2 regions of the Rhizobium sp. RU35A genome follow, and region 2 is predicted to be linked to the other one. Evidence: riboswitches for the same ligand, from Rfam matches in the RefSeq annotation. Region 2 holds a riboswitch; the other holds the start of a gene.
What was found. A riboswitch is a leader RNA that binds a small molecule or an ion and turns the genes downstream of it on or off. The one in region 2 is predicted to bind S-adenosylmethionine.
Positions count from the first base shown of each region.

Region 1: linked by a shared signal. The riboswitch ahead of metA (homoserine O-succinyltransferase) and the one ahead of F3H95_RS04650 (O-succinylhomoserine sulfhydrylase) in region 2 are both predicted to bind S-adenosylmethionine.

Region 1 is NZ_FTMR01000006.1:240,522-252,016, forward strand. Features, by position in the region: gene F3H95_RS15410 (anti-sigma factor) at 1-635, shown strand, start outside; gene F3H95_RS15415 (Bax inhibitor-1/YccA family protein) at 655-1,365, shown strand; gene F3H95_RS15420 (DUF2076 domain-containing protein) at 1,402-2,049, shown strand; gene F3H95_RS15425 (exopolysaccharide biosynthesis protein) at 2,143-2,808, shown strand; gene F3H95_RS15430 (aminotransferase) at 2,809-3,990, opposite strand; gene F3H95_RS15435 (aldose epimerase family protein) at 4,138-5,157, opposite strand; gene F3H95_RS15440 (VWA domain-containing protein) at 5,235-6,416, opposite strand; gene metA (homoserine O-succinyltransferase) at 6,428-7,348, opposite strand; SAM riboswitch at 7,413-7,490, opposite strand; gene F3H95_RS15450 (NUDIX hydrolase) at 7,521-7,970, opposite strand; gene F3H95_RS15455 (MoxR family ATPase) at 7,967-8,806, opposite strand; gene F3H95_RS27165 (hypothetical protein) at 9,201-9,338, shown strand; gene F3H95_RS15460 (thiamine diphosphokinase) at 9,447-10,100, shown strand; gene F3H95_RS15465 (ABC-F family ATP-binding cassette domain-containing protein) at 10,110-11,495, shown strand, end outside.
Region 2 is NZ_FTMR01000001.1:919,773-931,267, forward strand. Features, by position in the region: gene F3H95_RS04615 (helix-turn-helix transcriptional regulator) at 1-434, shown strand, start outside; gene F3H95_RS04620 (transporter substrate-binding domain-containing protein) at 519-1,328, opposite strand; gene F3H95_RS04625 (glycosyltransferase family 2 protein) at 1,458-3,407, shown strand; gene F3H95_RS04630 (glycosyltransferase family 10) at 3,417-4,406, opposite strand; gene F3H95_RS04635 (glycosyltransferase family 4 protein) at 4,643-5,710, shown strand; tRNA gene F3H95_RS04640 (tRNA-Gly) at 5,779-5,852, opposite strand; gene F3H95_RS04645 (2'-deoxycytidine 5'-triphosphate deaminase) at 5,929-7,023, opposite strand; SAM riboswitch at 7,096-7,174, shown strand; gene F3H95_RS04650 (O-succinylhomoserine sulfhydrylase) at 7,219-8,400, shown strand; gene apaG (Co2+/Mg2+ efflux protein ApaG) at 8,531-8,923, shown strand; gene F3H95_RS04660 (Hsp33 family molecular chaperone) at 8,955-9,944, opposite strand; gene argF (ornithine carbamoyltransferase) at 10,153-11,070, opposite strand; gene F3H95_RS04670 (aspartate aminotransferase family protein) at 11,123-11,495, opposite strand, start outside.

The DNA.
Region 1 (11,495 bases), on a different contig from region 2:
TCAAGGGCGAGTTGCGGCTGGCGCTGGCCGAGGGCCATCAGCGGCACGGTCGCCCGGACACGCGCGAAGCCGCCCGCCGGCTGCAGAGCGCGCTGGCGCGCGGCCGCCTGTTTCGCTCGCTCCAGAGGCTGGCTGCCACCGTGGCGCTGATTGCCGTCGGCTGGGGGCTGAGCCACCAGCTTGGCCCGCTGACGGTGTCGGAGGTGGTAGCCTCCGTGCCGCCGCCCGCCTTCGTGGAAGAGGCGCTGCGCGCGCATGGCACCGCGATGCTGCGAGAAACCATGCCGTCCCAGAAGGAAACACCGCAATACGACCCGGCGGAGATCCGCTCCGCCACCGCGATCGTGATGCCGGAGATCCCGAAGGACTGGAAGGTCAGCGACGTGCAGGTCTTCCCCTCCGCCTTCGGGCCGAGCGTGGAAATGGCCATCACGCGCGATGCCGATATTCGCCTGTCCCTGTTTGCCGTGCGTCCCGGCAGCTTTGCCGTGATGCCGGTCGCCATCGCCAGGGAAGGCGACGTGCAGGCGTCCTACTGGCAGATCGGCGAGGTGGCCTATGCGCTGGTCTCCCACGCCGAAGATGCCGTCAACCTGAAGGGAGAGGCCGAACGCCTCGCCCGTTCGCTTTACTGAGTAACCTGAGGAGCACATCATGAACCCCCGCTTCGGATACAATCCGGCGATCCAGTCGCAGGCGGCCTTCGATGAAGGCCTGCGCCAGCACATGCTGCGCGTCTACAACTACATGGGCCTCGGCCTTGTCATCACCGGCATCGTGGCCTTCATCGTCGGCACCACGCCGGCGCTCTACGTGCCGATCTTCTCCAGCCCGCTGAAGTGGGTGGTGATGCTGGCGCCGCTCGCCTTCGTCTTCTTCTTCTCGTTCAAGCTGCAGACCATGTCGGCCTCGGCCGCGCAGATGACGTTCTGGGCCTTCTGCGGCGTGATGGGCCTGTCGCTCGCCTCGGTGTTCCTGGTGTTCACCGGCGCCAGCATCGCCCGCACCTTCTTCATCGCCGCCACCATGTTCGGCGCCACCAGCCTTTATGGCTATGTGACGAAGCGGGACCTCGCCAAGTTCGGCTCCTTCCTGATCATGGGCCTGATCGGCGTGATGATCGCCTCGATCGTCAACATCTTCCTCGGCTCCAGCGCCCTGCAGTTCGCGGTCTCGGTCATCGGCATCTTCGTCTTCGTCGGCCTGACCGCCTGGGACACGCAGAACATCAAGGAACAGTATGCCGAGAATTTCGACCAAGAGAGCCAGCAGAAGCTCGCCGTGTTCGGTGCGTTGTCGCTCTATCTCAACTTCGTCAACATCTTCCAGCTGCTGCTGAGCCTTACCGGCCAGCGCGAAGAGTAAACCCGGTCCATATCTATCCGAAGGAGGAAACAACCCATGGACTACAACGACCGCCAGGCGATCGAGGGTCTGTTCGGCAAGCTCTCACGCGTGGAGAGCCAGTCCGGCCCGCGCGATACGGAAGCGGATGCCTTCATCCGTGATCGCATCGCCGCCCAGCCGGGTGCACCCTACTTCATGGCGCAGACGATCGTTGTGCAGGAACAGGCGCTGAACGAGGCGCAGGCGCGGATCGAGCAGCTGGAACACCAGCTGGCGAGCCGCCCGGCGTCCGGTGGCGGCTTCTTCTCCAGCCTGTTCGGCAGCGCCTCGCAGCCGGCCGTCCAGCGCAGCCAGCCGCAGGGCATGGCAACCACGTCCGGCATGCCCGGCCAGCCGCAGGCCGGCCCCCGCAATCCCTGGGGCCAGCAGGCGCCGGGTTATGGCGCGGCGCCCGGTTACGGTCAGGCCCAGGGTTTCGGTCCGGGCTTCGGTCAGGGCCAGCCCGCCCGCGGCGGCGGCTTCCTGGCCGGCGCAGCGCAGACGGCAATGGGTGTCGCCGGCGGCGTGCTGCTCGGCAATGCGATTGCCGGCATGCTCGGCGGTGACGAAGCGCAAGCTGCCGAAGAACCGGCGGCCTCCGACACCGGAGCAGCCGATAGCGGTGCCGACGATATGGGCATGGAAGAGGAATCCTTCTTCTGATCCTCCCTGACGTAACGAAATGGCCATGTTTCCATGGCATGGCCATTTCCCATGACCGCATCGTGCTTCCCATCCTTATCCGTTGAGTGATCGATGGCTCTGATTTCCCAACCATCGATGCCCGACAACGATGATGCCGAACCGGCCCCAAACGGCCGCCAGGACAGCTTTTCCACCATCCTTCGCGCACTTGCCGACGACGAGACGCGTACCCGCATCTCCGTGGCGGATCTGCTGGAGATCATGAAGGACCGCGCCTTCGGCGCATTGATCTTCATCTTCGCCATGCCCAACACCATTCCAACGCCGCCCGGCACCTCGGCGATCCTCGGCATTCCGCTCGTGTTTCTCAGCCTGCAGATGGCGATCGGCCAGAAACCATGGTTGCCCAGGCTGATTGCCGGACGCTCGATGCTGCGCAGTGATTTCGCAGGGATGATCGACAAGGCAAGCCCGTGGATCATGAAGGCGGAGCGCATGCTGAGGCCGCGCTATGCGGCCCTGTCGCAGCCCGCCATGGAGCGGGCGATCGGTGTGATCTGCCTCGTTCTGTCGATCATCCTCGCTCTGCCCATCCCGCTCGGCAACATGCTGCCGGCGGTGGCGCTTTGCGTGATGGCCTTCGGCATTCTCGAAAAGGATGGTGTCTGGGTGGTACTCGGCATCCTGATCGGCATCGCCTCGCTGTTTCTCGTGGCGGGCGTGCTTTATGCCATCGTCAAGGCGATCATCTTCTTCGCCGCCTCGATCTTTGCCTGATCAGAGCGTGAAGCCGTCCAGACGCGCCGACAGCGCCCGGATGCCCTCTTCATCGGCATTGGCGAAGGCAAAGCGCAGATAGCCTTCCTGATCCGGGCCGAAATAGCCGCCGGGAATGCAGGAGACACCCGCCCTCTTCGCCAGCGCCTCGGCAACCGTCGCGGAGGAAACACCGGCAAAGGGATGGCGCACGAAGGCGAAATAGGCACCGACGGCGGCCAGCTGCCAGTCCGGCAGCCCCGCCATCACATCCTTCAGCGCCTCGGCCCGTCTCAGGATCTCCAGCCGGTTTTCTTCCCGCCAGTCGGCAAGCCGCGGCAGCGCCTGTTCGACGGCCGCCTGGGCGGCACGCGGCGCGCAGATCTGCAGATTGTCCATGATCTTGGCCACCTCTGCGATGAAAGCCGGACCGGCCGTGATGGCGCCCAGCCGATGGCCGGGAATGCAGAAGCTTTTCGAAAAGCTGTAGAGCGAGACAACGAAATCCTGCCAGCCATCCCGACGGAAGAGAGCATGCGGCGCCTCGCCCGCCGAGGGCAGGAAATCGCGATAGGTCTCGTCGAGGATCAGCCAGACGCCGCGCTCCCGGCAGAGATCGGCAATGGCTGCCAGCAGGTCCGGAGGATAAACCGCACCAGTCGGATTGTTGGGCGAGACCAGCGCCAAAGCCTTCACACCGGTATCCAGCGCCGCGGCCACGGCCTCGATGCGCGGCAGAAAACCGTCTTCGGCGCGGCAGGCGACGAAGCGGGTGCCGATGCCGAGCATGGCGAGCGTCGTCTCATGGTTGAAGTAATAGGGCTCGGTCATCAGCACCGTATCGCCGGTGCCCGCCACCGCCATGACCGCGCAGATGAAGGCCTGATTGCAGCCTGAGGTAATATGGATGTTCTCCGCCACAAGCGCTGCACCATAGAGGTCGGCAACATGGGCGGCATAGGTCTCGCGCAGCTTTCGCTCCCCCTCGATCGGACCATAGCCGGTATAGGCAAGCGACGCGGCAGTCTGACCGAGAAGTTCGAGCATCACCGGATGGGCCGGATAGCCGGGAACCGCCTGCGAGAGATCGATCAGCGGCCCCTTTGCCCCGCCATAGGCGCGCGCCCAGGCCTGCACGGAGGGCACCGGTGGCGGGGAAATGCGATGGACGAGGCTGTTGAAGACAGGCTTTGGCGCGGGCATGCGAAACATCCGGGGACGGGAGCGGGAACTGGCAGGCGAAGCCGCGCAAGGGGCAGATGGGCGCGCGTCGTCGCAGTGGCGGACGGTCCTGCCGCTCCACCTCGCCCTTGCGGACGGGGCGGAACGGACAGGCGGAGCGTGTGGCGATCAGCTTCTGGAGAAGACGTAGTCGGTTTCCTGGCGCAGAACCTCGCCCGGCCGCAGCACGGCATTCGGGAAGCCCGCATGGTTGATCGCATCCGGCCAGATCTGCGTTTCGAGGCAAAGCCCGGCATAGGGGCCGTAGAGCTTGCCGGCAAGGCCCGGTACCGTCGGCTTCAGCTTGAAGCCGGCATAGAGCTGAACGCCGGGCTCGGTGGTGCGCACTTCCAGCGTGACACCGGAATTGACGCTGCGCACCAGGGCGACCGATCGCTTCTCGACCCGCTCGCCGGACAGGCAGAAGTTATGGTCGAATTCCACCTGGCCGCCATCCGGGCCGGTGCGGCGCACGGGCCCGAGTTCACGCAGATCCATGGCGCTGCCGGCAACCGGCACCAGCGTGCCGGTCGGCACCTGATGCTCATCCAGTTCCAGGTAATGGTCGGCGGCAATCATGATGTCGTGGCCGAGAACGTCATCGCGACCATCGAGGTTGAAATAGGTGTGCTGGCAGATATTGGCGAGCGTCGGCTGGTCGGTCACGCTTTCGTAGAGGACGTTGAGAACGCCATCCGCCTTCAGCTCATAGGTCGCTGTTACCGTGCAGTTGCCGGGATAGCCGCCACGGCCATCAGGATCGGTCACCTGCAGGATCACCTTGTTTTCGGAATGGGCGACGATCGTCCAGTTGGTCTTGCCAAGTCCGTCGCTGCCGCCATGCAGGTGCGTGTCGCCGTTCTGGTTGAGGTCGAGCTGGTAGCTCTTGCCATCCAGCGTGAACTGGCCCTTGCCGATGCGGTTGGCAACGCGGCCGGGCGTCGCGCCGAAATAGGAGGAATATTTCGGATAATCATCGAAATGGTCGAAGCCGAGCACCAGCGGCGCGTCATGGCCTTCAAGACGCAGGTCCTGGATCACGGCGCCCCAGGTGATGACATGCGCCGTCAGCCCGCCCCCGGAAATCTTCACCCGGTAAACCGTTTCGCCCTTGGGAGTGGTGCCGAAGATCTCGCCTTGCGTCGTCATGTCTGCCTTCCTGTTTTCGCTCCGAAGCGGGCGCAAACTGCGCCATTTCCGGGCCCTTGGCAATGCGAAACAAAGGCTCAGCGGGACAGCTGCCGGGTGGCGCGATCCAGCCCCTCCAGCGTCAGCGGAAACATCCGCTCCTCCAGCAAGCGGCGCATCAGCACGAGCGACTGGGTGTACTCCCAATGCGCCTCCGGCACCGGATTGATCCAGGCAACCCGGCGGAAATGGCCGGTGATGCGCGCCATCCAGGCGGCCCCCGGCTCCTTGTTCCAGTGTTCGACGGAACCGCCCGCCTGGGTGATCTCATAGGGGCTCATGGTCGCATCGCCGACGAAGATCACCCGGTAATCGGGCCCATAGCTGCGCAAGAGGTCGGTGACGGGCAGCCGCTCGGACCGGCGGCGGTTATCGCGCCACACGCTCTCGTAAAGGCAGTTGTGGAAGTAAAAATGTTCCAGATGGCGAAACTCGGCGCGGGCGGCGGAAAACAGTTCCTCCACCACCATCACGTGATCATCCATCGAGCCGCCGACATCGAAGAACATCAGAAGTTTGACCGCATTGCGCCGCTCGGGCCGCGTGCGCACGTCGAGATAGCCCTGTTCGGCGGTGGAGCGGATGGTGCCGGGCAGATCCAGTTCGTCGGCCGCCCCCTCGCGCACCCAGCGGCGCAGACGCTTCAGCGCCACCTTGATGTTGCGGGTGCCGATCTCGCGGGCATCATCGAAATCGCGGAACTCCCGCTTGTCCCACACCTTCACCGCCTTGCGATGACGGGAGGTGTCCTGGCCGATGCGGACGCCTTCCGGATTGTAGCCATGGGCGCCGAAGGGCGAGGTTCCGGCCGTGCCGATCCATTTCGAGCCGCCCTGATGGCGCCCCTTCTGCTCTGCCAGACGCTGCTTCAGCGTTTCCATCAGCCTGTCGAAACCGCCGAGCGCTTCGACCAGCGCCTTCTCCTCCGGCGTCAGGTGCTTTTCCGAAAGCTTGCGCAGCCAGTCGTCCGGCAGCGCCTGCGTCTCCATGCCCTCGGCACCGGAGACGGCTGAAAGCCCGCGAAAGACCTGGGCAAAAACCTGGTCGAACCGGTCGATATGGCGCTCGTCCTTCACCAGCGCGGCACGCGCCAGGAAATAGAAGGCCTCCACGTCGAAATCGGCAAGCCCCGCCTCCATTCCCGCCAGAAGATCCAGGAATTCCCGCAGCGTCACCGGGATCCTGGCATCCTTCAGCGCAAGGAAGAAGGGAATGAACACGGGCTCGTCCTTCAGAGGGTTCCGATCTGCTCCAGATCATACGGCGTCGTCTGGTAGATCTCGTTGATCCAGTTGCCGAACAGAAGATGCGCGTGGCTGCGCCAGCGGTTCTGCGGCGGCAGTGAGGCATCGTTATGCGGAAAATAATTGTGCGGCATCTTGATGGGAATACCGGCATTCACGTCGCGGAAATATTCGTCCGCGAGCGAGGTGGAATCATATTCCACATGGTTGAACATGTAGAGCCGGTTGCCCTTCTTCTCATGGACGAGGCAGACGCCCATCTCCTCGGATTCCATCAGGATCTCGAGGCCCTTCACCGTCTCGATATCCGCACGGCGCACTTCCGTCCAGCGCGAGACGGGCACCTGGAAATCGTCGGAGAAGCCGTTGAGATAGATGGAGGACGGGCAGAGATTGCGGTGACGATAGACGCCGAACGCCTTCTCCTTCAGCGCATGCTTCGGCACCTTGTGGAAGTGATAGATGGCGGCCATCGCGCCCCAGCAGACATTCAGCGTCGAATGGACATTGGTCTGTGTCCAGTCGAAGATCTGCTGCATCTCGTCCCAGTAGGTGACCTCTTCATAGTTGATCGTCTCCACCGGCGCGCCGGTGATGATGAAGCCGTCGAACTTGCGGTGCTTCACCTCCTCCCAGGTCTCGTAGAAAGACAGGAGATGATCCTCGGAGGTGTTCTTGGCCTTGTGGCCGCCGATGCGCACCAGCGAGAACTCCACCTGCAGCGGCGAGGCGCCGACAAGGCGCGCCATCTGCACTTCGGTCTTGATCTTGTTCGGCATCAGGTTGAGCAGACCGATCTGCAGCGGGCGGATATCCTGCCGCACGGCCACCGTCTCGGTCATCACCCGCACGCCCTCGTTCACCAGCGTTTCGAAGGCAGGCAGGGTATCGGGAATCTTGATCGGCATGGTTCGAACTCGACAAAAACAAAAAAACCGGTGGCGATACATCGCAACCGGTCCGGGGAAGCTTACATGTCTTCTCGCGGCCCTTTAGCGACTTGTTTAACGTGGCTGCAAGCCGGCCGGCCAAATCACCACGATGAAATGCTTAAATAGGCTGTTCTGTCGCGAAGGTCAATCAGGACGCAATGCCGTGTCCTGGCGGCAGCGCAAAGAGCGCCTCGCCCATGCCAAGCCCGAGCCTTCGAGGCGCCTCGCTCAAGGCGATCCAGTGCAGGCGGAAACGGATGGGCGGACTTCCGTCGAACGGCGTCTCCTCCCAGTGAAGCCAGCTTTCGGCAAAAGGGCCTGAGAGCGGCAGATGAAAATAATGCCGCCGGTGCGTGATCGGCCGCCCATCCCGCACAAAACGGTAGTCATGGCTGAACAGCGGCTGAGGGTGGGAAGCGGGCTCAAGCCCGGTTTCCTCGAAAAACTCGCGCGCCGCCGCCTGTGCAGGATCTTCCCCGGCCTCGACGGTTCCGCCCGGCACCTGCAGCGGCACCTCGGGAAAATCCGGCTCGTCAAACACCAGCAACCGGCCATCCCAGACGGCGTAGATCAGAACCTTGACTGCGTCGGCCATCAGCGCTCTCGCCGCGCCATGAAGGCCATGCGCTCGAACAGGTGGACGTCCTGCTCGTTCTTCAAAAGAGCGCCATGCAGTTTTGGTAGCGCGGTCTTCACGTCGACGCCGAGATCGTCGGGATCAACATCGTCGGCAACCAGCAGCCGGATCCAGTCCAGCGCCTCGGAGGTGGAAGGTTTCTTCTTGAGACCCGGCATCTCGCGGATCTCGTAGAAACGGGTCAGCGCCGCACGCACCAGCCGCTGCTTGATGCCGGGATAATGCACCTCGACAATGCGCGACAGCGTCTCGGCATCGGGAAAACGGATGTAGTGGAAGAAGCAGCGGCGCAGGAAGGCGTCCGGCAGTTCCTTCTCGTTGTTGGAGGTGATGATGACGATCGGGCGCACTTTCGCGCGCACGGTCTCGCCGGTCTCGTAGACGTGGAACTCCATGCGGTCGAGTTCCTGCAACAGGTCGTTCGGAAACTCGATATCGGCCTTGTCGATCTCGTCGATCAGCAGCACCACCTTTGTCTCTGCGGCAAAGGCCTGCCACAGCTTGCCGCGGCGGATGTAATGCGAAACCTCGTTGACGCGCGGATCGCCGAGCTGGCTGTCGCGCAGGCGAGACACCGCATCGTATTCGTAAAGCCCCTGCTGCGCCTTGGTGGTGGACTTGACGTTCCACTCGATCATGGACAGGCCAAGCGCTGCCGCCACTTGGCGGGCCAGTTCCGTCTTGCCGGTGCCGGGCTCGCCCTTCACCAGCAGCGGACGCTCCAGCCGGATTGCGGCATTGACCGCCACCATCAGGTCCTTGTCGGCAATGTAATCGGCCGTTCCGGTAAACTGCATCTCTCTTCCCGCTTGCATGCTCTGCAAGACAGGACGGTAAAGAGACGGCCCTGGTTTCGCAAGCGGCACAACGGGACGCATGGCGCATGGACGGAATCCGACACCGTGGCAGGATGAGCGGAAATCCGCTTGTATTCGGCCCACGTTCTGTCACGCTGTGTCTGGCATCCAAGGATGCTTCGACGCAGGCACCGGCCGACGACCGGCACCCGCGAAGAGCATGATCTCTTCGACACGACGACGGCTGACCTGCAAGCGCCGGCCTGCGAACATGGCCCGCGCCACGATTGTCCTGGCACGACAACCTGCGACCCGCCGCCTGAACAGCACCAGACATCATCCTCCGCCGCGCAAGCCTCAGGTTGCGCGCACGGATCCAGAAAGGGAAAACACCATGGCCAAGGGTCAAGTCCGCTCCAACCGCGAAGTCCGCAAGCCGAAGAAGGACAAGGCAAAGCCGTCCACGGCCCCGGTGACGAGCTTCACCACGCAGATGAAAAACGCCGACGCCGCCGCTCCCAAGAAGCGCTGAGGCAGGCCAGACGGTGAACCACGATCCCTCGGGGTTCACCGCTTTTGCTGTTTGCCATGCTCGCATCGGCCTTTTGCTTTTGCCGGAAGATGCGCTAAGGGCAGGGGCATGAACACCTCATCCTTTACCATCCTTCTCGGCGGCCATCTGAAGCGAACCGAGCGCCTCATGGCGCTGATCGCCGGCAGCCGGGTAATTGCCGCCGATAGCGGAATCCGCCATGCAAGCCTGCTCGGCCTTTCTCCGGAATTGTGGGTCGGCGATTTCGATTCGACCGATGCCGCGCTCGCCGCGCAGTGGTCGCGGGTCGAACGTCACCGTTACCCCGCCAACAAGGCGGCAACCGATGGCGAAATCGCGGTGGCGGAAGCCATCGATCGCGGCGCCAGACGCCTGATCCTCATCGGCGCCTTGAGCGGTGAGCGCTCGGATCACGCCCTGCAGCACTACCTGCACGGCATCAGCCTTGCCGAGGACGGTTTCGAGGTCGTGCTGACCTCCGGCGAGGAAGAGGCCTATCCGCTGATCGGCGGCGACCGGATGGAACTGGAACTGCCGAAGGGCTCGCTGTTTTCCGTCCTCGGCTTTTCGGTACTGGAAGGCCTTAGCCTTGCCAATGTGCGTTATCCGCTCCAGGATTTTTCGCTGACATTCGGCTCCTCGCGCACCATATCCAACATTGCCGAAGGAGCGATCGCGCTGTCCCTGAGAGAGGGCCGCGCCCTTCTGATCGCCCGTCCCGACGATTTCACCGGAGCTTGACGCAACACCATGGCCCCTCCCATTCTCAAGCTTGACGACATCCGGCTGAGCTTTGGCGGTACTCCGCTTCTGGCCGGCGCCAATCTTCAGGTGGAGCCGGGCGACCGGATCTGCCTTGTCGGCCGCAACGGTTCGGGCAAATCGACGCTGATGAAGATCGCCGCCGGCATGGTCGAGGCGCAGTCCGGCGAGGTCTTCCGCCATCCCTCCGCCACCATCCGCTACCTGGAGCAGGCCCCTGACTTTGCCGGCTTCTCCACGGTGCAGGCCTATTGCGAGGCAGGGCTGGGCCCAAGCGACGATCCCTACCGCGTCACCTACCTGCTCGACCATCTGGGACTGACAGGCCAGGAGGATCCCCGCCAGTTGTCCGGTGGCGAAGCGCGCCGCGCGGCCCTTGCCCGGGTGATGGCGCCCGAACCCGACATCCTGATGCTGGACGAGCCGACCAACCATCTCGATCTGCCGACCATCGAATGGCTGGAAGGCGAGTTGCAGAAGACCCGCAGCGCCATCGTGCTCATCTCGCACGACCGCCGCTTTCTCGAAAAGGTCTCCACGGCCACGGTCTGGCTGGATCGCGGGCTGTCGCGCCGTCTCGACCAGGGCTTTGCGCATTTCGAGGAATGGCGCGACCGCGTTCTGGAGGAAGAGGAAATCGAGCAGCACAAGCTCGGCAAGCAGATCGAGCGCGAGGAACACTGGCTGCGCTACGGGGTGACGGCGCGGCGCAAGCGCAACATGCGCCGCCTCGGCAACCTGCAGAGCCTGCGCGCCGAATATCGCGGCCATCGCGGCCCGCAGGGCACCATCCAGGCCTCGGCCACGGAGGGCAAGGAAAGCGGCAAGCTGGTGATCGAGGCAGAGGCCATCACCAAGCGCTATGGCGAGCGGCAGATCGTGGCACCGTTTTCGATCCGGGTGCATCGCGGCGACCGCATCGGCCTTGTCGGCCCGAACGGCGCCGGCAAGACGACGCTTCTGAAAATGCTGACCGGCCAGATGGATCCCGACAGCGGTACGATCAAGCTCGGCACCAATCTGGAGATCGCCACGCTCGACCAGAAGCGCGAAGACCTCAACCCCGAGGATTCGCTCAGCCACTACCTGACCGACGGCCGCGGCGAGAGCCTGCTGGTCAATGGCGAGCAGCGCCATGTGGCCGGCTACATGAAGGACTTCCTGTTCCAGCCGGAACAGATGCGTACCCCGATCAGGAACCTCTCCGGCGGAGAACGCGCCCGCCTGATCCTCGCGCGGATCATGGCAAAGCCGTCCAACCTGCTGATCCTCGATGAACCGACCAACGATCTCGACATCGAGACGCTGGACCTCCTGCAGGAAATCGTCGCCGGCTATAACGGCACCGTCATCCTCGTCAGCCACGACCGTGAT
Region 2 (11,495 bases):
CGCCGCGGACCGGCCTGCCGGAAGGATCGTTTCCGCCACAGGCCAGCGCCATTCCGCTGCTGGGCTTTGCCCAGGCCGGCGCCGGCGGCTTCTTCGATGATGGCGGCTTTCCTGCGGGCCAGGGCTGGGACGTGGTGGATTTCCCGACAGATCCCGGCCGCAAGGCCGGCGTCTATGCGCTGGAGGTGCAGGGCGATTCCATGCTGCCGCTCTACCGCGACGGTGACCGGCTGATCGTGGAGCCCGGCGCCCAGATCCGGCGCGGCGACCGTGTCGTTCTCAAGACCCGCGAAGGCGAAGTCATGGCCAAGGTGCTGCTACGCCAGAGCGCCCGGACGATCGAACTCGGCTCGCTGAACCCATCCCACCCCAATCGCAGCTTCGAAATGGCGGATGTGGAATGGATCGCCCGGATCATCTGGGCCAGCCAGTAGAGCCGGTTCCCGGACGGAGGTGTTCCGGCTCTCAGGTCGCCGCGGTCCATCAGGAGAACAATCGGCCGTCAGGCGATTGTCGAATTAGTAGAAGCCGTTCGGGAAATAGCGCAGGTAGATATCCTGCAGGCGGCCCTTGCGGGCCAGCTGCGCCAGCGCATAATCGAAGGCCTCCGCCAGTTGCGGCGTGTTCTTGCGCGTCATCAGCATCAGGCCTTCGCCAAGGAAGCGCTCGGAGAGGTAGGGGCCGTCATAGAGGGCACAGCATTGTCCGGATGCCTCTCCGGCAACCCAGAAGGGCAGACGCAGGCCATCGGAAAAGGCGGCATCGATCGTCTTCGCCTTCAGTGCGTCCAGCATGGCAGACTGATCCGCAAAGGGGACCGCCCGCAACTTTGGAAAGAAGCTCGCCAGCATTGCCTGATGCACGGTATCCTTCACGACGCCGACGGAGCGCCCCGCCAGCGCATCTGCCGCCTTGCCCTTGAGGTCCACCTCCCGATTGCGCGCGAAGCGGGCAGGAATGGTGATGTAGGGCCGGGAGAAGGCAAAACGCTCGCGCAGGGCCGGCGTCACGGCAATGCCGGCGGCAACGGCCTCTCCTTCCCCCGCGTCCAGCGCCGCTTCCAGATCCGCAAAGGGGATTGCCTGGACCTGGCACTTGGCCTCGATCGCCAGTTCCCGGCAGATCTCCCGCACGAGATCCAGATGAAATCCGGACAACCGACCAGTCTGGTCCACAAAGCTGAAGGGCGGGAAATCGACCGTGGTCAACACCCGAAGACGCGGCAAGGTGGACAGATCCGGGCGCCCCAGCCGCTCGTCTGCATCGAACAGAACAGGCATTTCAGACGTCTGCGCCCGCGCAACGGGCGCCCCGGCCATCAAGATCATCGCAAGGAGCAAGAGAATATTTTGCATCTTTTGCGAGAAACCCTCAGTTTTGCCAGGTGAAACCATTGCGTGTCTGATTATGATCATGATGGGGATATGGGCGCAACTCTTGCGGTATGGTGTATCAGCTTGAGTGAGACGGGGGAATATCCGCCCACGATGGCGGAATTGCGCAAACTGGTGCAGGCACAGCGGGGATGGCGACATATCCTGGATGCCGGTCAGGAGGACGACACGGAAGCTTCCGTGCTGGTGACGCTGGGCTTTTCAGCCCTGCGCATTGCGGAATTGGCGGCGGACGCAGCGGAGAACGGTACGACCATCGAAGCAGAGCTTCTGCACACGGGCGAACTCACCGAACAGGCTTATTATCGCCGGATTGCGCACTTCTTCCGGCTGCCCTTCCTGGAGCATATCGACCCTGCGACGGTGATGGACCTGGATGGCCTCGATACGCAGCTTTGCCAGCCCTTGCAGGTGCGGATGATCTTCCCGAACCGGGCCCCGCAGATTGCGATGGTGCCGCGGGCGGAAAAGCTGCCGGAGTTCGCCGCTCTTCTGGCAAAGAAGCCTGAACTGCGCGATGGTCTGGTGATTACCACACCATCCGTGCTGCGGGCGGCCGTGTGGGAGGCGGGATCAGCCCGACGGGTACGCAAGGCTGCCACCGAGCTGTTCGATACGCAGCCGCATCTCTCCGCTCGCGTCATCACCACGGGCAGCCAGGGCCTGGTCGTCGGCAGCTTTGTCACCGCGCTGGTGGCGGTCTGCATTGCCGCACCAGACCGAATGCTGCCGCTGCTGCATGGCATCATCGCGATCCTCTATTTTTCCTGTCTGGCACTGCGCATGCTCGCGATCATCGAGCAGCGGCACCAGAGACGAAAGGGAACCGTTGTCGCGCTACCGCCGGAGACATCCCTGCCGGTCTATTCGGTGATGGTCGCGATCTATCGCGAAGCGGACATGGTGCCGCAACTGATCGCCAGCCTGCAGCGGCTGGAATGGCCGCGCTCGCGGCTCGATATCAAGATCGTGTGCGAACGGGACGACAGCGAAACCCTGGCGGCGCTTGCCGCGCTGGAACTGCCACCGCATTTCGAAGTGGTGAAGGTTCCACCCTACCATCCACGCACCAAACCGAAGGCGCTGGCCTATGCGCTCAGCGCAGCGCGCGGCGAATTTCTCGCGATCTACGACGCAGAAGACCGGCCGCACCCCGGCCAGTTGAAAGAGGCCTATCGGCGCTTCCGCACCAGCGGACCGGAGCTTGCCTGCCTGCAGGCCCCGCTGATCATCTCGAATGTCGACGAGAACCACATCAGCGCGCTGTTTGCCATGGAATATGCCGCACTGTTTCGCGGTCTGCTGCCGATGCTGGCCCGATATCGCATGCCGCTGCCGCTCGGCGGCACCTCCAACCATTTCCGTACCGCCGTGCTGCGCCAGGTGGGTGGCTGGGACCCGTTCAACGTGACGGAGGATGCCGATCTCGGCCTCAGGCTCTACCGTCTCGGCTATCGGTCGGAAACACTGCGCTGCCAGACCCTGGAGGAAGCGCCGATCGCCCGCAGCGTCTGGATCGGCCAGCGCACCCGCTGGTTCAAGGGCTGGCTGCAGACCTGGCTGGTCATGACGCGACACCCCCTGTTGACGACAAGGCAGATGGGCTGGCGTGCCATGCTGGTCTTCCACCTGCTGATCGGCGGCATGCTGTTTTCCGCACTGATGCATCCTTTGATCGTGGTGCTGTTCCTCAAGGCCGTGCTGCTGCTCGTCCAGACCCCTCTCAGCGACATTGCCACCCTCACCCTCGGCCTGATGCTGATGGACGGCCTCAATGTCGTTGCAAGCTATCTCGTCTTCCTCGGCCTCGGCATGGGCTCGATGATCGGACTTGAAAAGCTGAAGGTGGGGAGACGCTGGATCGCCGTCCCCATGCACTGGATGATGAGTTCCTATGCTGCCTGGCGGGCAGTGAACGAGTTGCGCACCAACCCGTTCTTCTGGAAGAAGACACCGCATAGGCCGGCCAGAGGGCGCGCACCGGAACCGGTCAACAACCAGACCGGAAGATGACAGCGATGATCAGCGGTTGCGCATCGCCTTGCGCCAGGCCTTGCGCTTCATGTTGAGCTTGCTGAACCAGGAACGCTGGCGGGGTTCGTTGCGACGGAGATAGACCGGTGCATAGCCATACCGCGTACGGCGACGGGCCTCCTCCGGCGCCTGATGAAAGATGTGGTTAATGAAATCGGCAAGCTGCTGTCGGCGCAATGAGGGATCGTTGCCCTCGGCGAAGACCGGTTCGTTCAGCATGGCCACCATGCGTTGCGGATCGCGCGCCAGTTCCATGACATGTGCAATGCAGCTGTCATCATCCGGGAAATCATGACGGTTGACGAAGGCGCGCGGATTGAAATCGAGCGCCACGAGCGGATTGCCCCAATAGATCGGAATGCAGCGCGCCGCAAAGGCATGGAAGATCTTTTCCGTCGTATAACCGGGGGTACCGGAATTCTCGAAGGCGATCGCGAAGTTGAAATCACCCATCACCTTCAGCTTGGCAGGCACCGGCTTCAGCCCGGTCATGCGCGCAAAACTGTCATCGTTGCGCAGGTGGCGGCCCATCGAATTGACCGGCCGATGCCGAGACAGATGATGGAAGAAGCCGTCTCGCACGGGATCGGCCCGTCCATTGGAATAGATGAAGGTGCAGAACCCGCGTCCTTCGACAAGGCGTGCATCCACCGGCGCACGGTCCCGCACCTGCTCCGCCAGCGCCAGATCCTCCAGATAAAAGGGATGGCGCAGATAGCGGTCGCCAAAGGACATGTGGTCGAAGCCGATGCCGTAATCACAGACATTGAAATCGGGCCGGACATTCTCCCCGGTGTAGAACACCCGCACGCAGTCATAGGTGCGGTGCACCGTATCGAAACAGGAATAGAACAGGACGTCAGGGCTTTTCGGATCAAGCACGACCTCGACATCACCGGAGCGGCCCTCCAGCAGAAAGAGGTCTTCCGGCTTGAAGTCCGGCCAGAAATCCGTGTACCACACTCGCACTGTCTTCATCGCCGTACCCTGTTCGTAGCGCCCGCCTGCTTCGCTCTTAGTGGCTTCGCGCGGGTTTACAAGCGCTTTTGCAGATATGGAGAGCCAGCCCCCTGCGTCCGGACAGAGCATGGCAGGTCCATGCCGCAGCTTTCGCCGGTACAAGGCCAGCTTGCTGTCGCGGCCAGGCGGATGATAAGTGGACAACCGAGAACTGTGCCGCTCGGCGGCTGGACTGTTGCAGAACGGAACGTGTCTTGATCATCGGCTTCAATGCAGACGAGATTTGCGAACGCGGCACGTCGGTGGCGCTGTTGGACTACGCCTTGGGCAACGAGCAACTGCTTGGAAACCGCAGCATCGTTTTCTACAATCAGGGTGCGAGGACCAATGTGGCAGAAGCCATCGCCAGATTTGCGGCGCAGGTCGAACTCGTTCCTTATGCAGACCACGGAAACCTGCACCGGCTTCTCCTTGCGGGGCAGGTGGACGCGCTCTACACCATCAAGGGCGGCGGGCGCGACGGTGTCGATTTCACGGATGTGCCGACCATGGTGCATGCCGTTTTCCCGACGTGGCCCTCGGAAATCCACGGACGCTCCTATGTCTACGTCTCACCCTGGCTGGCCCGCTTTTGCCGGGGACATGCCGGCCAGAGCGTGCCGCACATCGTTCATGCACCCCATCTGACCGATGATCTCAGGGCCGAGCTTGGCCTTTCCAGCGAGGCAACGGTGTTCGGCTGCTATGGAGGCGCGCCCAGTTTCGACATCGATTTCGTGAAGGATCAGGTGATCCCGCAGGTTCTCGATCAACGGCAGGACATCCACTTCCTGTTCATGAACATCACGCCGTTCATTCGTCACCCACGCGTGTTCTTCCTTCCCGGCACAACCAACGTGGACGCCAAGACGCGTTTCATTGCCACCACCGACGCCATGCTGCATGCGCGCAAGCGTGGGGAAACCTTTGGCCTGGCCTGTGCGGAATTCTTCGCGGCGGGACGCAAGGTCATCACCTATGCGCTGAGCCGCGAGAAGGCGCATATCGATCATCTCGGCGCCGATGCGCTGCTCTATCGCAATCCGGGCGAACTCAGGCATATCCTCATGTCCTTCGACCGCACGATGCGCGCCGATCCCACCGCGTTTCTCGCCGCCCACACGCCACATGCGGTCATGGCCGAATTCCGGGAGAAGCTGATTGCCCCGGCGCTGGCCGCAGACAGCCAGCCACTGAGCCTGTCGGGCGTGCCGGCACGCATGGCCAACACGATCTACTACATGCGTCGCAAGGGAATCCTGCCCACGCCGAAAGCGCAATAAAAACCAGATCGTCAGCATCGGGCCGACACGGTCTTGCGAAAAGCACTCTGGAAAAACATTCAGGAAAATGGAGCGGGTGAAGGGAATCGAACCCTCGTATTCAGCTTGGGAAGCTGCTGCTCTACCATTGAGCTACACCCGCGACGCGAAGCAGACCTAGCATCTGGCTTTCGTCCCATCAAGAGCAAAGCGCCGGCCAGAGGCGGGTCCGGCACGCCTCAGCCGCGAAAATGCTTCGACAGCTTCAGGCCCTGTGCCTGATAGTTGGAACCGAGGCCGGAGCCGTAGAGCGCATCCGGCCGCTCCTGCATGTGCTCATAGACGAGACGACCGACGATCTGGCCGTGTTCGAGGATGAAGGGCACCTCGTGGCTTCTCACTTCCAGCACCGCGCGTGCGCCCGACCCGCCGACGGCGGCATGACCGAAACCCGGATCGAAGAAACCGGCATAATGCACGCGGAACTCGCCGACCAGCGGGTCATAGGGCGTCATCTCGGCCGCATAGAGCGGCGGCACATGCACCGCCTCGCGTGACACCAGAATGTAGAACTCGTCCGGATCGAGGATCAGCTCGTCGCGGCCGCGGCTGTAGAGCGGCTCCCAGAAATCGAGCACGTCATGGTCGGCCTTGCGATCGACGTCGATAACAGAGGTGTGGTGCTTGCCGCGATAGCCGATCAACCCGTCAGGACCGGTGCCCTTCAGATCGATGGACAGCGCAATGCCGCCGCCGGATACGTTCGGCCGCTCGCTCGCCACCAGCATTTCCGCTTCGTGCAGCGCCAGAACCTCGGCTTCTGTCAGCAGCGCATGGCCGGTGCGGAAGCGGATCTGCGACAGGCGCGAGCCGCGCCGCACGATGACCGGGAAGGTGCGCGGCGAGATTTCGAGATAGAGCGGACCGCGATAGCCGGCCGGGATCTTGTCGAATTCCTGGGCGCGATCCACCATCACGCGGGTGAAGATGTCGAGGCGACCGGTGGAGCTTTTCGGATTGGTGGAGGCGGAAAGATCGGCCGGCAGATCGAGGCTTTCCATCAGTGGCACGATGTAGACGCAGCCCGTTTCCAGCACAGCGCCGTGTTCGAGGTCGATTTCGTGCAGCGTCAGCCGCTCCAGCTTGTCGGCCACGCTGTGGTTCGGGCCGGGCATGAAGCTGGCACGCACGCGCAGCGCCTTGGAACCGAGCCTGAGATCCAGGCTCGCAGGCTGGATCTGGTCGCCATCCAGCGCGGCCTCGGATTTCAGCCTGCCGTCTGCGAAAAGAGCGCCGATGGCGCGATCTGCCAGAATGCCCGCGTTGCGTTTCATTGACCCTATCCTTCAATCGCGCGACAAAAGCAAAAGCAGGCAATTGACGCAAGCGCTTCACGGGCGTATGCGAACTTATCCCGTGGTGATTTGGCCGGTCGGCTTGCAGCCACGTTAAACAAGTGGCTAAAAGGACCGGGTGCGAAACCGGTCTGCTTTGCGACCGGTTTTTTTTGTTACGAAGTGGTGACACGCATGAGCAAGACCTGGCGCCCCGCAACCCAACTCGTCCATGGCGGCACGCTGCGCTCGCAGTATGGCGAAACCTCCGAAGCGATCTACCTGACGCAAGGGTTCGTCTATGAAAATTCCGCCGCCGCCGAAGCCCGCTTCAAGGGCGAGACGGACGGCTTCATCTACGCACGCTACGGCAGCCCGACCAACGACATGTTCGAAAAGCGCATGATCGCGCTGGAAGGCGCGGAAGATGCACGCGCCACGGCATCCGGCATGGCCGCCGTGTCCGCCGCCATTCTCTGCCAGGTCAAGGCCGGCGATCATATCGTGGCCGCCCGCGCCCTGTTCGGCTCCTGCCGCTACATCGTCGAAACGCTGGCACCGAAATATGGTGTCGAGTGCACGCTAGTCGATGGCCGCGACCTCGCCAACTGGGAAGCGGCGATCCGCCCCAACACCAAGGTGCTGTTCCTGGAAAGCCCGACCAACCCGACGCTGGAAGTGGTCGATATCGCCGGCGTTGCCAAGCTCGCCAACCAGATCGGCGCCAAGGTGGTGGTCGACAATGTGTTTGCCACCCCGCTTTTCCAGAAGCCGCTGGAACTTGGCGCGCATATCGTCGTCTACTCGGCGACGAAGCATATCGACGGCCAGGGTCGCTGCCTCGGCGGTGTGATCCTCTCCGACAAGCAGTGGATCGACGAGAACCTGCACGACTATTTCCGCCACACCGGCCCTGCCATGTCGCCGTTCAATGCCTGGACGCTGCTGAAGGGCATCGAGACGCTGCCGCTGCGCGTCAAGCAGCAGACGGAAAGCGCGGCCAGGATCGCCGATTTCCTCGCCGATCAGGGCAAGGTCGCCCGCGTCATCTATCCGGGCCGGAAGGATCATCCGCAGGCCGACATCATTGCCCGCCAGATGAGCGGCGGCTCGACCCTGGTCTGCTTCGAGCTGAAGGGCAAGAATGCAGCCTTTGCCCTGCAGGATGCGCTGGAGGTGATCAAGATCTCCAACAATCTCGGCGACGCCAAGAGCCTGATCACCCATCCGGCCACGACGACGCACAAGAACCTGACCGAAGAGGCTCGCGCCGAGCTTGGTATTTCCGCCGGTACGCTGCGCCTGTCCTGCGGCATCGAAGACACCGATGACCTGCTGGACGATCTGGCCCAGGCCCTTGCCAAGGTCTCGGCCTGAGCAAAATTTGGTTTTGCCGGTCGAAAGACCGGCAAAACCTGTCAATCCACGGCGTCGAACCCGGCGGATTTCTTGACGTTGCGCCCATACTGTACGATATGCCTAACGATACGCAGTGAAGGTGTCGCGCATGTATCGTGCCCGGACAAGGGATATCGAGGTCGAAGTCGAGCCCTATTATCTGGAGGAGCAGTCCGATCCGGATGACAGCCGCTATGTCTGGGGTTACCGCATCGTGATTTCCAACCATTCGGACCTGACGGTCCGCCTGATGCACCGCTACTGGCACATTACCGACCAGAACGGCATCGTGGACGAGGTGGAAGGCCCGGGCGTGGTGGGCGAACAGCCACGCCTGCAACCGGGCGACACCTTCGAATATTCCTCCGGCTGCCCGCTTGATACGCCGTCCGGCATGATGTTTGGCCATTACCAGATGGAAACGGACGAAGGCGAAACCTTCATCGTCACCATTCCCGCCTTTTCGCTGGATTCGCCGGGTCTGATGCGCGTCCTGAATTGATCGCCGCGCACCAGCCGCTATCGGCTTCCGCTTACGCCGGCTCGAATTCAGTCGCCTCATAGCGATAGGTGGTGGAGCAGAATTCGCAGGTCACCGAGATGTGGCCGTCTTCCTGGCTTGCCTCGATTTCCTCGGCGGTAAAGCCGGCCAGCACGCCCTTGATCTTGTCGCGCGAGCAGCTGCAGCGGTCGATGACGCCCTGCGGCTCGTAGATGCGCACGCCACGCTCGTGGAACAGACGGTAGAGCAGCCGCTCGATCGCCACCTGCGGATCCGTCAGTTCGTCCGTATCGACGGTTTCCACCAGCATGCGGGCTTCCGCCCAGGCATCGTCATCCGTCAGGTCGTGATTGCGCTCGTCGCCATCACCGCCATGCAGGTCCGGCTGGCGCATCCGCTCCGGCGCCTGCGGCAGGAACTGCGCCAGAACGCCGCCGGCGCGCCAGTTGTGGCGCGGCTTGCCGTCGGCATCGCGGTCCAGCAGCTCGGCGACACCGAGGCGCACCTTGGTCGGGATCTGCTCCGACTGGCGGAAATAGACGCCCGCGATCTCTTCCAGCGAGGAACCGTCGAGCGGCACGATGCCCTGATAGGGCTGCATGCCATGTCCCTGGTCGATGGTGAAGGCAAGCACGCCCTCGCCGAGCAGGTCAGGTGGCGACGTCCGACCGGCCGCGACGGCGTCTGCCAGCGCATCCTCATCGAAACGGGCATAGGCGCGCATGCTTTCAGGGCTGGTGAAATCGGCCACCAGCAGATCGACCGGGCCGTCACCCTTGGTCTGCACGGTAAAGCGCCCCTCGAACTTCAGGGAGGTGCCGATGAGGGCGGTCAGCACGATGGCTTCAGCCAGCAGGCGCGCGACGGGGGCCGGATAATCGTGGCGTCCGAGAATGGTGTTCAGGAGCGGACCAAGCTGAACCGCGCGGCCGCGCACGTCGAGCCCTTCCACCTGGAACGGCACCACGCGGTCATCGCCCGCCAGATTGAGATCGCTGAATTCCACGGTGGCTTCTGCCATGTCTTGCTCCTTCGCGCCGGAGCCACCCATTTCGCACAATTGGCGGCCGAGCGGAACCGCTCAACCACAGGAAAGAGGCCGACGCTGTCGTGTTGATGCACCCGCCGCGCAAGGCGCTGAGGCGCGTTTGGGAAAGCCGACAAATGGGGGCAGGCCCGCCATAAATCAAGGCATGTCCGGTGACTGCCAAGAGAAGCGGGTATCGGCGTCAGAGGACGCCGAAGCACCAGGCCAGAACGGATTTCTGCGCATGCAGGCGGTTCTCCGCCTCGTCGAACACCACGGACTGCGGACCGTCGATCACGGCATCCGTCACTTCCTCGCCGCGATGGGCCGGCAGGCAGTGCATGAACAGCGCATCGTCCTTGGCGCGCTTCATCAACTGCTCGTTGACCTGATAGGGCTGGAAGATGTTGTGGCCGCGCGCCTTGTGCTCCTGGTTCATGGAAACCCAGGTATCCGTCACCACCATGTCGACGCCGTCGACGGCGCGTTCGGCATCATGGCAGAGCATGATCTCGCCGCCATTGTTGCGTGACCAGTTGAGGTACCTGTCGAGCGGCTCGGAGCCCAGCGGCACGGCCATGTTCATCTTGTAGCCGAAGCGGGCAGAGCCTTCGATGAAGGAGTGCAGCACATTGTTGCCGTCACCGGTCCAGGCGAAGGTTTTCCCCGTGACAGGGCCGCGATGCTCCTCGAAGGTCAGCAGATCGGCCATGATCTGGCAGGGATGCGTCTCGTCCGTCAGACCGTTGATGACCGGAACCGTGGCATGCTCGGCCATCTCCATCAGGCGACGATGATCCGTGGTGCGGATCATGATGGCGTCCACATAGCGCGACAGCACCTTGGCGGTATCGCCGATGGTTTCGGCGCGGCCGAGCTGCATTTCCGTCCCCGACAGGAACAGCGTCTCGCCGCCCAGCTGGCGCATGCCGACATCGAACGACACGCGCGTGCGGGTGGAAGGCTTTTCGAAGATCATGGCCAGCATCTTGCCGGCCAGCGGCTTGTCGGCCGTACCGGCCTTGGTGGCCTTCTTGCGCGTCAGCGCATCGTCGAGAATGGTGCGCAGCTCCCCTGACGAAACCGCCGAGAGGTCGAGAAAATGCTTGGGTGATGCCATGGTCAAATCCATCCGGGGCGCCATCCGGCGGCCCGCGTCTCCTCTTTGGCCGTCAGGCCGACTTCTTCAACTGTTCGCTCTGCAGCTTTTCGGCGGCGCGCTCGATGCGGGCAATGCCTTCCCGCGCCTCGTCGGCCGTCACCACCAGCGGCGGCAGCAGACGAATGACATTGTCACCGGCCGGCACGCCGAGAATATGTTCGTTGCGCATGGCCAGCACGAGATCGCCGGCCGGCACGCGGGCCTTGATGCCGAGCATCAGACCTTCGCCGCGGATTTCTTCGATGACGCCCGGGAAACGGTCCTTCAGCCCGGCAAGGCCCTGGCGGAACACAAGCGCCACATCGTTGACATGCTGCAGGAAGCCCTCGCCCAGCACGACATCGAGAACGGCATTGCCGACGGCCATGGCCAGCGGGTTGCCG